Regions from separate parts of the Caballeronia sp. LjRoot29 genome, predicted to be linked through region 4. Evidence: predicted binding sites of a transcription regulator. Region 4 holds the regulator's gene; each other region holds the start of a gene.
The links. The regulator LexA, encoded in region 4, represses DNA repair genes until DNA is damaged. The targets are predictions, from matches to a motif close to ACTGTATNNNNATACAGT.
Positions count from the first base shown of each region.

Region 1: a site for LexA is predicted at 1,192-1,209, ahead of ACSQ83_RS14140 (ATP-dependent helicase). Genes of this name have one in related genera too.
Region 2: a site for LexA is predicted at 2,186-2,203, ahead of dinB (DNA polymerase IV). Genes of this name have one in related genera too.
Region 3: a site for LexA is predicted at 1,304-1,321, ahead of imuA (translesion DNA synthesis-associated protein ImuA). Genes of this name have one in related genera too.

Region 1 covers NZ_CAXUPU020000010.1:111,567-114,773, reverse strand. Annotated here, with positions in the region: gene ACSQ83_RS14140 (ATP-dependent helicase) at 1-1,160, opposite strand, end outside; gene ACSQ83_RS14135 (hypothetical protein) at 1,313-1,579, opposite strand; gene ACSQ83_RS14130 (hypothetical protein) at 1,641-2,036, opposite strand; gene ACSQ83_RS14125 (RNA-binding S4 domain-containing protein) at 2,405-2,626, shown strand; gene ACSQ83_RS14120 (MATE family efflux transporter) at 3,018-3,207, shown strand, end outside.
Region 2 covers NZ_CAXUPU020000002.1:19,827-23,033, reverse strand. Annotated here, with positions in the region: gene ACSQ83_RS02250 (VC0807 family protein) at 1-186, opposite strand, end outside; gene ACSQ83_RS02245 (alpha-ketoglutarate-dependent dioxygenase AlkB family protein) at 304-900, opposite strand; gene dinB (DNA polymerase IV) at 937-2,094, opposite strand; gene ACSQ83_RS02235 (LysR substrate-binding domain-containing protein) at 2,319-2,750, opposite strand; gene ACSQ83_RS02230 (YciI family protein) at 2,749-3,054, shown strand; gene ACSQ83_RS02225 (NIPSNAP family protein) at 3,189-3,207, shown strand, end outside.
Region 3 covers NZ_CAXUPU020000025.1:3,465-6,671, reverse strand. Annotated here, with positions in the region: gene ACSQ83_RS23905 (DUF72 domain-containing protein) at 262-1,179, opposite strand; gene imuA (translesion DNA synthesis-associated protein ImuA) at 1,332-2,039, shown strand; gene ACSQ83_RS23895 (DNA polymerase Y family protein) at 1,969-3,207, shown strand, end outside.
Region 4 covers NZ_CAXUPU020000008.1:35,204-38,410, reverse strand. Annotated here, with positions in the region: gene ACSQ83_RS11750 (DUF2939 domain-containing protein) at 1-315, opposite strand, end outside; gene ACSQ83_RS11745 (hypothetical protein) at 473-859, opposite strand; gene lexA (transcriptional repressor LexA) at 1,022-1,678, opposite strand; gene ACSQ83_RS11735 (sulfate ABC transporter substrate-binding protein) at 1,972-3,021, shown strand; gene cysT (sulfate ABC transporter permease subunit CysT) at 3,188-3,207, shown strand, end outside.

The DNA of each region.
Region 1 (3,207 bases), on a different contig from region 4:
GTCATGCCGCCTTCACGCGCCTCCAGCACCTGTTCGACGATATAACGCGCCTGATCGGCTTCATCGGCTACGGAGACGAGACGCGGCCGTTGCGCCGATGCCTTGTCGGTCCACAAGTTCTTCGTATATCGCTCGGCCGCGAGTCCGATCACCGCATTCGATGCCGCCAGAATGGGCTGCGTCGAGCGGTAATTGCGCTCGAGCGTCACGCATTTCGCGGGCGGATTGAAGTGATTCGGGAAGTCGAGGATATTGCGCACCGTCGCGCCGCGAAACGAATAGATGGACTGGGCGTCGTCGCCGACTACGGTGAGGCCGCGGCCATCGGGTTTCATCGATAGCAGGATGGACGCCTGCAGCTTGTTCGTGTCCTGGTATTCATCGACGAGCACGTGGTCGAAACGGCTGGAAAGATCCGCGGCAATGGACGGCTCGGCGGCGAGATGCGACCAGTAGAGCAGCAAGTCGTCATAGTCGAGCACGCTTTGCTGCTGCTTCGCGTGAACGTACGCCGCGAATAAGCGGCGCAGGTCGTCTTCCCATTCGCGGCACCACGGAAAGGCCTGATCGAGCACGGTGGCAAGCGATACGCCGGTATTGACCACGCGCGAATAGATGGCGAAGCAGGTGGATTTGGCCGGGAAGCGCTTTTCTTTCGCCGATAACCCCAGTTCGTGCCGCACGAGGTTCATCAGGTCGGCGGAATCCTCGCGGTCGTTGATGGTGAACGACGGCGATAACCCCACGAGATCCGCATAATCGCGCAACAACCGCGCGCCCACGCTATGGAAGGTTCCAGACCATGTGAGGCCCTGCGCGATCACGCTGCGATTACCCAACGCATTCACGGCGATGCGCGTCACGCGCCGCGCCATCTCACTGGCTGCGCGCCGCGAAAACGTCAGCAAGAGGATTCTGTGCGGGTCCGCGCCGTTCACCAGCAAATGCGCCACGCGATGCGCCAGCGTATTCGTCTTGCCCGATCCCGCCCCGGCGATGACCAGCAGCGCGCCGGCCGGATCGCGGGCGTTCGACGTGTGCGTGCCGTACTCGACCGCCTCACGCTGCGCGTCGTTCAATTTGGTCAGGTACGACGCAACATCTTCCTGCGCCTGCTTGGGCGCGAGATCGTCGTCGGTGGCGGAGTTAAGCGTGAGCACGTCGCATGGACTTTAAAAACGGGTGACGCACACTGTATATCCATACAACTCTTCGACGCAAGCAACTGATGCAGCAGGCTTTTGGCCCTATAAAAAAGAGATGGCCCGGTGCGTTCACACGCGCCGGGCCATCGTCCATTCCTTGCATCGAATCAATCCGCTTTCTTCGCGTTTTTCAGGTTTGCATCGGCGGCGGCTTCATTCGCCTTCGATTGCGATTCCGTCTTTTTCTTGTCGGCCTTGGCCTGCGCCAGATTTGCGTCTTTATCGGCGGCGGCTTGCTTCTTCGCTGCTTTCTTGTCAGCGTGCGTGGGTTCCGCTGTGCTTTCCGTCTGCGCCTGCGCGACCGACATCGTGGCGGCCGTCGCGAACGCTCCCGCGAGCAATGCGGCGATCAAGCGCTTCGTGGTCGTTGTCATGAACCCTCCTTGCTAGCGGCCCCGCTTGAAGGGGCCGCGCTGTATTCATCGAACTGGAAACTTAGTGCTGCAGGTTCGTGTTCTGCGGACCATCCGGCAAGGCGGACTTCAGATCGTCGTTGGCGGTCTGGTTATCGGCCTTCTTGTTGATCTTGGCGTTGCGCACTTGCTCCTTGTATTGCGCCTTCGCTTCCTTGTTCGTCGCCTTCAAGTCCTGCTTCGATGCCTTCTTCGACGCCTTGTACTCGGCGCTAGCCTGCGCGCTGGCATTGCGTTTCACGACCAGCGGATCGGTCGGCGCCGGTGCGACGATATTCTGCGGCGGCGGCGCGGTTTGCGCGGACGGTGCGGCCATCTGGCCAGCATCGGCAGGCTGCGCGGTCTGCGCGAACGCGGATACGGACACACCCATGGCGACAAAAGCGGTACCCAACAGCATTTTTTTGGCTTGCAACATATTCATTTCCTCGCTGGCAGTTTTTATTCCGGGTGATCGATTGCTTCCATTGCAACCGGCTGCGGCATCCAGGCGATGGGCGTTATATGCTCAAACACCGCGCCTGGCGCAATACGCCGCTAATACCCGTCTACACTTCAGATGACCAATACAAACGCTAAAAATGCGCATCGATCACTGCGACTGACCCGGCGCCGGACGGTGGAGTTCGCTAAAACGTGTCATTGTTACCGAAGGTTTCACTTCCTGACAGTCAGCAAACATCCGAACGCCCGATTTCCGGCAGTCTGAGCTGTAGACGCACGTGGCGTGCCCGGCTGGTTTATGATGGGCGCCCTTTCCAGCCCCAACCTTGCGAAGATTGCCCCATGCCGCGCCTCGAATTCACGCTCACAGGCGACTACGTCGAACTGCACAACCTGCTCAAGCTGATGGGCCTCGCCGATAGCGGCGGCTCGGCGAAAGTACGCGTCGCCGAGGGCGAAGTGAAGGTCAACGGCAAGATCGAGTTGCGCAAGACGTGCAAGATCCGCGCGGGCCAGACGGTGGTGATCGACGACACCACGATCAAGGTTCTCAAGCCGAAATAAGCCGCGCGTGGATCAGCACGAGGATCGCCGCGAGCGCGATCCGAATCACGATAAATACCGCGTCGTGATCGACATAATCGCCATCAAGCAATAAGCTAGACAGCTTTCGTTCCCTTTCGCCGCTTTCAGCTTGTTGACAGTTGAACCTTGGGTTGAAGTCATACTTTCAATCTCACGTGCTTCAAGACCGAGGTTCAAGACCGGGATTCACAGCTGGAATTCGAAGCCGGATTTCAAAGCCGAAATTCAAAGCGGAGCTTCAGCCCGATTAACCAATCAGGCCGAAGCGCGGCCGGAACGAGCGGGCGATGCAAGACCGGAAACGGCCTGTATCGCCCGTTGCCGTTTTTGCATGGTTTTGCCGTGCATCAAAGCATCCAGATAACCCGTCATGCCATCCAGAATGATCCGCGCGAACGCGCCGCCAAGCCTTTCCCGCCATGCCGTCGATACCGCCAGGCTCGCCGCGCCCCTCGCCATTTCGCAACTGTCGCAAATGGCGATGGGCGTCACCGACACCATCCTGCTCGGCTCGCTCGGTCCCGACTCTCTCGCGGCCGGCGGCCTGGGCGCGAACCTCT
Region 2 (3,207 bases), on a different contig from region 4:
GATCGCGCTGAGCGCATCGAAGTGATGAAAGCGCAGAAGGTCCCATGTCATCCACGCTATCAGCGGCAGCGTGGACGCAGCCAATGCTCCCGAGTGGCCCCACTGCGGATACGCAAGGTGATAGGCGAGCCACGGGAAGAGTACGTTGATGCAGATCGCCGATAAATATCGGACCCGGTTGTTCATATGAATCGGCTGAGTGCTGACGCGGCCAGATCGTTAGACAAACAAAAATACCACGGCCCGTTTCACGCGTTGCTGACGTAACCCTTAAGGGTTGAAACAAGAAATGCTGCTAACTGCTTAGCGCTGCTTGAGCGTTGAAGCATCAAAGCATCTGAATGCAAGGCTGATGCGCGGCCCATCGACGCCGCTCATCTTCGGTATGCCGTGATTATGCGTGAATTGCGAGGCGTAGCTCATGAGGAGCACGCTGCCCGCGTGCAGGTCCACATTGAGCGTGCGGCCCTTGCCCGACTTCGCGCGGATTGTCATGCGTCGGGTCGCCCCCAGCGAAAGGATTGCTATAGGCGCTTTCTGCACGAGCCCTTGGGTCTTGTCGTTATGAGGCGCGACGCTGTCGTTGCCATCGCGATACAGATTCAAACCGACGCTATTAAACTGCGCGCCGGCAATCGCGCGCACTTGCACGGCTGCCTCCATCAGCGGTTCCGGCAAGTCCGGTGCGTCCAGCGAGAAATGCGCCATCAGCCGCGGGACATCGACCTCGCGGTCGTACATCAGGCGACGCTGATTGCCCCACGTCACATGGTCAAGCGTCTGCTCAAACCACGCGCGTGAGATCACCTGCGGGATCACGCCGGGCAGGTAACGAATCCCGCTTTCGGCGTCTTCCACAAGGTCGAGCGGTACGGCATCGAACAGATCGTTTTGAAACACGTCGATTCCTTTGCTGGCTATTCCTTGCTCTATTGATCAGTCCGCCGCGAACGGCAATTCGCCCTGAACGGATTGCGGCTCGGCGACATAGGACCCCGCCGGCAGTAACGCCGTCACGCGTACACCGAGCAAACGCAGGCGCCGGTCCAGCGGCACGCGCTTCAGGCACTCGGTTGCAGCGCGACGGATCTCCGTTGCATCGGCTGTTGGAAACGGGACCGTCAGGTCACGCGTGACCGTGCTGAAGTCGTTGTAACGCAGCTTGATGCCGACCGTGCGTCCCTCGTACCCTTTGCGACGCAGGTCGTCGGCCACGCGCGTACAGAGGTCGGTGAACGCCGCCGACAGCTCCGCGCGATCGTGGCGTGCATGCAGGTCGCGCTCGAAGGTGGTTTCGCGGCTCATCGACTTCGGCTCGGAGCTGACCACCACCGGCCGTTCGTCGAAACCTTGGGCTACTTCCATGAGCCATGCCGAGTAAGTCCGGCCAAAGCGGGCCTGCAGTATCTCGGGGTCCGCGCGTGCCAGATCACCGACAGTTTCGATGCCGATAGCCGCGAGTTTTTCATTCGCCTTCGGCCCAATGCCGTTCACCTTGCGTACGGGCAGCGGCCAGATTCGCAACGGGATGTCAGCGGGGGTGAGGATGGTCAGGCCGTCGGGTTTATCGAGTTCCGAGCCAATCTTCGCCAGCAGTTTGTTCGGCGCGACGCTGATCGAACACGACAGGGCGGTCGCGTCGCGCACGGCCTGCTTGATGCGTGCTGCGGTCTCGGCGGGATCCCCCGGCAGGTCCGTCAAGTCGATGTAGATTTCATCGATACCGCGGTTCTCGATCTGCGTGGTGAACGTGGCCACGGCCTCCTTGAAAAGACGCGAGTAGTGCCGATACGAATCGAAGTCGGTGGGCAGCAGGATGGCGTCCGGCGCGAGTACGGCGGCTTTCATCATGCCCATGGCGGAAAACACGCCGAACGCGCGCGCTTCGTAGGTCGAGGTGGTGACAACGCCACGGCCCGTGTAATCGCGCAGCCGCTTGAAGCGGCGGGTGCCGTCGGGCAGTTCTTCTGGCGTGGCGTTCCTGCCGCCGCCGATCACGACGGGTTGACCGCGAAGCTCGGGATAGCGCAGGAGTTCAACGGACGCATAAAAAGCGTCCATGTCCAGATGCGCGATGTGCCGCGTGGCTGTCACCGGAGCGCTCCGGCGTGGGAGCGGTTCAACGCCGAAGACGCGCGAGGACCGGGAATGCTGATGTTTCCATTGGGATCGGACATGATCAATAGCTGTATGGATGTACAGTATTTTACATCAAAAGTTCGGGGAGCAATACCTTAGCTAAACCCGCTCAAGATCACGCGAGACGCGTACAGAAGCGTCGCACGGCAGGCCACTTGAAGTCTCGATCCTCATCTAACTCAAGACTTCTCCTGTCCCTCTCCCAACGTTTCCATGACGTGGTCAACAAAACAGCGCAGTTTGAGTGTCATTTGACGGTCGGCCGCGTAGAGCAGGTGGATCGGTCGGAAAGGGCCTTCGTATTCCGAGAGTATCTGAATCAAGTCGCCCGACGCGAGGTCCTCGGCAACAGCATGTTCATAGCCTAGCAAGACGCCAAAGCCGTCGCGCGCTGCACGGTGCAGGGCGATCCAATCGTTCATTCGCAAGCGCCCCTTCACAGGCACCTTTGTCACCCGGCCATTACGCTGGAATTGCCAGGTCCGGCTGAGTTCCGAGGCCCAAGGAGCAAAACTCAGGCATTCGTGACGAGCCAGATCAGCGGGTTGTCGCGGTACGCCATGTTTGCGCAGGTAATCCGGCGATGCGCAGGCCATTTTCATAGTTCGCATGGAACATCCGGAAGGAGCGCTGTGGAACGAGCACGTTCTTCCGCACATCGATTATTTGAAAACGCTGGTCGAACAATGCCGTTTGCTGGCGTCAGGTCCCGTCAGAGGCGCCCCGCTGCGGGCGGGTTTCCTGGTGATGCGGGCAGATAACCGCGGGGAGGTACAAAGCATGATCGACGACGACCCGTTCGCACAGAGGGGTGTTATCAGCGCGCTGACCATCGAGGAATGGGACCCTCTCTTTGGCCTGCTTGCCGACTATTCGTCCAAACAGTCGCCGGCCGATTTGGCCGAGGCGCGGTAGTTCGTCCTTACTCTCCCCACCCGACACCCGCATTGACCAGTCGTTGGGCGGGATTTTATTCATTTCAATCATTGGAGCCTGCCATGCAATACGAACTCACTACGCTTGCGTGCGCGCCGCTTACGGAGGGGGCTGTGGCCGCTGCGGCGCACG
Region 3 (3,207 bases), on a different contig from region 4:
CTTGCGAGCACCGTGCTTTTGGGGCACCCATGAAATGGAACTGCACGCTGTGGACACTTAGAGTAGAGAGGTGAAAGCGCTTTCTTTGCTTCGTTTCTTTGTCGCTTTGGACAAAGAAATGACGCGCTGCCACGCGCAGTGGCTAATAGTGATAAAGAAATCAGCCAACATAAAACGCGCGAAGACCTGGAGAGCAGCAACCCGGCATAGACCCCGACCGCTAACCCTCCCCCCTTCAACCCCAAAGTGCGAACGAAACGATCAGACCGATATTGCGTTCGCCCCTAAAATGCCCATCAACTTCAGCGCATTCTTCTGCCCCTGGTCTTCATAGTTTGTATTAAAAACCACATGCGTCAATTCAACCGCCTTCGAAATTTCGATAATGTGACTAGCGAGCGAATCAAGTTCATCGTCGTTGTACTCATAGTTAAATCTCGACGATGATGCAACCGCGCCCTTGATATTCCACGTATCCTGATTGCGTCCGTGCATGCGAATCAACGCCAGCCGCGGATGCGTTGTTTCCCAAATAGCAGGGATGCTGTTACTCGACCCTTGCGGTTCATCCACCACCACATTCACCAGCCCGCGCTCACGTTCCATAGCCAATGTGGAATCGCGGCGTTTTGCGTCGAACCAAGTCTGGTTGCGAAACTCAACTGCCATGGTGTAGCCGTCCATTGCGCTCATGACGTCCGAGCAGTGCTCGACATGCCTGATGCCATGGGGATTGCAGATCACCCACGGCGCGAACTGAAAATGCACGGCGCCGAGCTTACCGGCCGCACGAAGCGGCTCAACGGCTTCAAAGTACCGGCACCATAATTCCTGCTGCAACTCGCCCGGCAAATCCTTGTAATACAGGCTCGTCTTGCCGTTCTGCGGCAGGTGCGGCTGCATGTCCGGCGGAAACATGTCGCGTGCGGTCTGATGCCCCGTGAACAAGCGGAACGCCTTGATGTTGAACACGAACTCCGGCGGTGTCCGCTCAGCCCACAACACCGAATTCGCGGCGTTCGGCATGGCGTAATAGCTGGAATCGACCTCCACCAAAGGGAAAACGGACGCGTAATAACGCAACCGCGCCTCCGCGCTCGAACAGCCGGGCGGATAAAAACGCTTGCACTTGATCAGCGTGGGGTCCGTCCACGAAGCCGTGCCAACCATGATGGTCACCGTGCATTCTCCCTACCATTTTTGCCGCATCTTTTGCCACATTCACAGGTCATATTTCCCTCCCCGTTTTTCTCCCTGCCTTTTAAAAGGGGCAGTTCAGGCTCGACCGAATTCAAGGTAAAGTACTGTACATCCATACAGGTAAATTTGCCATGTCAGCCTTGCTCCAGAACGTCGAAGACATCCACCCCGCCTTGTGGCGCGGGTCGCAGCTCGCGCGCTCGCATGGGCAAACGGTCGACACGGGCTACGCCATGCTGTCGGCCGAGCTGCCGGGCGGCGGCTGGCCGCTGGGCACCCTGATCGAGTTGCTGGTGCAGCAGCCGGGCGTGGGCGAAGTCAGGCTGTTACGCCCGGCGCTCGCCGCAGTGAGCCGCCGCCCTATCGCCTTGGTGCAACCGCCTCATAGTCCAAATTCTCTCGCTTTTGCATACCTGGGTGTGCCGCTCGAAAAGCTGCTCCAGGTGCGTGCATCGAAACTGGCTGACGCATTGTGGTCAGCCGAGCAAATCCTCAAGACCGGCAGCTGCGGCGCGCTCATCTTCTGGCAGCAATACGCGCGCACGGAGTCGCTGCGGCGCCTCCACATGGCCGCGCAATCCTCTGAAACGCTATTCCTGATGGTGCGGCCGCTCGCGAGCGCGGCGGACTCGTCACCGGCCACGCTGAGGCTGTGCGTGCGGCCGGCCGGCGACGGTATTGCTGTCGACATCATCAAGCGCAAAGGCCCGATCCGCGCCGAAAGGCTGTCCGTCACCCTGCAACCCTCTCCCGTTCTAATGAGTCCCCATGCCCGTGTACGTCGGCATACATCTACCCCGGTTGTCGCTGGAAGTGTTCCGTCCACGCTGGTCGCGTAGGCCCGAACATGGTTGCGTCGTCCTCGACCGAGACACGGTCTTTATCGGAGACCAAGGCGCTCGCGAGGCCGGCGTGTGCGTAGGCATGAAACGCGGCGGCGTCCTCACGCTCTCGCCCGACACCCTCATGTTCGAGCGCGAGCTGAGTAAAGAAAATGACTTGATGCGCGAGGTAGCTTTTTCGTCGATGAAATTCTCACCCATGGTCGCGCTTTGCGATGAGGAAACCATTGTTATCGACGTCACGGCGAGCCTGCGGCTCTTCGGCGGCATCGTGCGGCTATGTCATCAGATACGAGACATTGTCGATGCCATCGGCGTGACGGCACGCCTTAGCACGGCGCCGACCGGCCAGGGCGCGTGGCTGCTGGCCAAAAGCACCCGGAACGCGAATCTCGGCAAGCGGCGCGTGCTGAAAATGGCGTCGCTTGAACGCAAGCTCGGAACGCTGCCGTTCCAGGCCGCGCCGGAAGTGCGTGCGTTCGCGGACTGGTTCAACGGGCTGGGTTGCAAGACACTGAATGACATCCGCCGCCTGCCGCGTGCAGGGCTTAAAAAGCGTTGCGGCGTCGCGCTGCTGGATTCGCTCGATCGCGCTTATGGACTCGCGCCCGAGCTATACGAATGGCTGGCTGTGCCGCCGGCTTTCAGCGCGCGCATCGAGTTGCCCGATCGCATTGAGCACGCCGAAGCCATGCTGTTTTCCGCGCGCCGGTTGATCGTGCAATTGTGCGGCTGGCTTAGCGCGCAGCAACTGGCGCTCACGCACGCCACGCTCACGCTGGAACACGAGCGCGGCCGCGATGCTATCGACCCCACCGTTATCCAGATCGCGCTCGCCGAACCCACCTGGCACGAAGAACATCTGGTGCGCTTGTTCAAGGAGCGGCTTGGCCGCACGGAACTCGTGGCGCCGGTGATCGCGCTGCGTCTGAGCGCCGCAAAAATACAGCCCGCCGAGCCGCCTACCGAGACGCTTTTTCCCGAACCCGGCGGCTCGCCTGAAGACCACAACCGTTTGCTGGAATTGCTGGTTGCGCGGCTGGGCGCCGACAACGTACTGCGTGCGGCGCCTTCATCGGATTACCGGCCTGAACAGGCTAATCGATGGATCTCCGTCGCCGATACCACCCGTCCTCAAAAGCTGGAAGCCGTGCCGTCCGATCTG
Region 4 (3,207 bases):
GGGCGTTGCATACGAATCGACCAGCGGGCCGACTAGCGCCGCGCCAATCATGGCGCCGATTATCGCTAACGGATTGCCGCTTTTCTGTATATCGATTCTTCGGGTCAGCAACTGCCCGACCTGGTCCTTCAGGCTTTCACGTAGCAACGGAAAGTCGACGTACTGATTCACGGTCTGAGCGTCACGGGCGTCGGCGGCACGTTTTAGCCGATCGAGGGCAATATAGGGCGACGCATAAATCACACCGAGAACCGCCACAACAATAACAGCCAACAACGCAATAACAACGGACTTGCTGGTACGGGACAAAGGCATACGCGTGGGGACCTTTTGGCTGATGAGGTAGACGCGGCTCGAAATGCAAGAGTTGTGGCCAAACGAAAGGCCTAACGAGAGACCTTGGACGACTCAACCCTTGAATGGACCGCACCGGCGCCAGAACTATCCCCGCGAATTCACCGCGCCTTAAATATCAGGCGAACAATCCATCTTCAACGCCTGCGCGTTCCTCGTCGATGCAGCGGTCGATCATGCGCGATACCGCTTCGATATTGCCCACCATGATGACCCGCGACTCACCGCGATAAACCCGCACGGGTGCACGTTGCTCGGACTGCGTATGCACCGATGTACTCAACGATACCCGGGCGAACGCCGGTTGCCGCGAGGGCAAGACTGGCAATTCGCTGAAGAGATCAGGCGTGTCAGCAGGTTTTTGTGTCTTGCAGGAAATCAGCGAGCGCAGATGCCGCAAACGGCCAAATTCCCGGAATTGGCGAAACGAAAGCGGTGCGCGTGCTGCCGGCGCAAACGATGCGGATAAAAAAGAAGCAGAAAACAACCGGGCGAATCGTTCCATGATGTTTCTCCGATAACCGATGACAACCGATGAGAATAGGGCGCGCGCCGGTTCCTCGCGAATGCGATGTCCGTCACGCTTTATGGGGCTGGAATTCAAGCGCAGCGCGGCTGGGGAGAACATCCACCGCCGCCCTGCAAATCAGAAATCAACAATCAGAAATCAAAGCTCGCCGGAGCGGATCAACCCGACCGCAATACCTTCCAGCGCAAAGTCGTCGCTGCCTGATGCAACGAAGATATTCTCGTAATCAGGATTTTCAGCGATCAGTTCAACGCCATCTGGGCGACGTTTCCAGCGTTTCACCGTGACGTCGTCGCCGAGCCGTGCCACGACGATCTGCCCGTCCTTCGCCTCGTTTTTCTTCTGTACGGCGAGCAGATCACCGTCGAAGATGCCTGCGTCGCGCATGGAAAGACCGCGTACCTTCAACAGATAGTCCGGCTTGCTGGAGAACAGTGCCGGGTCACAGGCGTAATGCTGGGAGATATGTTCCTGCGCAAGGATCGGGCTACCGGCCGCCACGCGCCCGACCAGCGGCAACGACAACTGCATGATGCTGGCGTGCGGCAACGTGAACTGGTGAGGGCCGTCGTCAAGACTGCCATTAGTCAGCAAACGAATGCCGCGCGATGAACCCGCAGCCAGCTCGATCACCCCTTTACGCGCCAGCGCCCGAAGATGCTCTTCGGCGGAGTTAGCCGAGCTAAAACCGAGTTCAGCCGCGATCTCGGCGCGCGTGGGCGGAAACCCCGTACGTTCGATAGCGCGCTGGATCAGTTCGAAAACCTCTTGCTGCCGCGCAGTCAGTTTGCTCATTTTGGTCACGTGCATTTGCCCCTTTATGGCCGGTCGTCCACTGTATGGATGAACAGATGCCTGTAGTTTTATACAGTATTCGACGCTTTTCAAGCTTTACTTTAAGTTCGACGTCGTCAGAACCACACAGAGGCCCCAAACACGGTGCTCCAGCGGCTCTTTGATGGCCGCAACGCCGCTTCCAGTCTTCATTAGCACTTTTTGATCTAAAAGAATGAATAACAATTATTTTTAATAATGAAAGCCCATCGATAGACTCGGCTGCTCAAACACATAAGACGGGGAGCGGGGCAATGCTGAGTCGGAATTCGGGGTGGGGCGCACGGGCAAGGAAGCTGGTTGCCACGACGGTGATCGGGGCAGCGTCGGCGACCGGGATGATCGTGGGAACGATCTCGCTGGCGCACGCCGACACGTCGTTCCTTAACGTGTCGTATGACCCGACGCGTGAGCTGTACCAGGACTTCAATCAGGCTTTCGGCAAGAAATGGAAGGCTGAAACCGGAGAAACCGTCACGTTCAAGCAGTCGCACGGCGGCTCAGGCGGTCAGGCGCGCTCGGTTCTCGACGGTTTGCAGGCCGATGTAGTGACTCTGGCGCTGGCCTATGACATCGATGCGCTCGCGGGCAAGGGGCTCGTGGCGCAAGACTGGCAGAAGCGCTTGCCGGACAACGCGTCGCCGTACACATCGACAATCGTGTTTCTCGTGCGCAAGGGCAACCCGAAGCAGATCAAGGACTGGCCGGACTTGCTCAAGCCGGGCGTGTCTATCGTGACGCCGAATCCGAAGACATCCGGTGGCGCGCGCTGGAACTATCTCGCGGCATGGGCGTACGCAGAGCATCTGCCGGGTGGCAACGCGACGACCGCCAAGGAATTCGTGACCAAGCTTTATAAGAATGCCGGCGTGCTGGATTCGGGCGCGCGGGGTGCGACCACCAGTTTCGTGCAGCGCGGGCAGGGCGACGTGCTGATCGCGTGGGAAAACGAGGCGTTCTTGTCGCTGAAGGAATTTGGCTCGGACAAGTTCGAGATCGTGGTGCCGTCGGTGAGCATCCTGGCTGAACCGCCGGTCGCCGTAGTCGACAAGGTCGTGGATCGTCACGGCACGCGCAAGCTGGCCGAGGCGTACCTGAAGTATTTGTATAGCGAGGAAGGTCAGGAGATCGCGGCGCGCAACTTTTATCGGCCGCGTTCCACTGCCGTTCCTGCTGCGCTGACGAAGCAGTTCCCGAAGATCAAGCTCTACACGATCGATGATTCCTTCGGTGGCTGGACCAACGCGCAAAAGACGCATTTCGCCGATGGCGGCGTGTTCGATTCCATCTATCAACCGCAGTAAGCGTAATGGTTTGAAAGGCAGCATCGCCGGCGCTCATGCGCTCGCGATGCTGTAGTCGTAAAGAAGTTTGAAACAACACCACGGCCGCATAGACGGCCTGTAATCAACCCGAAGCTCGACCCCGAAGCGCCGTCCCCGCGGCGCGGCGGAACTGGATGATTCACGCATGACGACCTTCACTTTCCG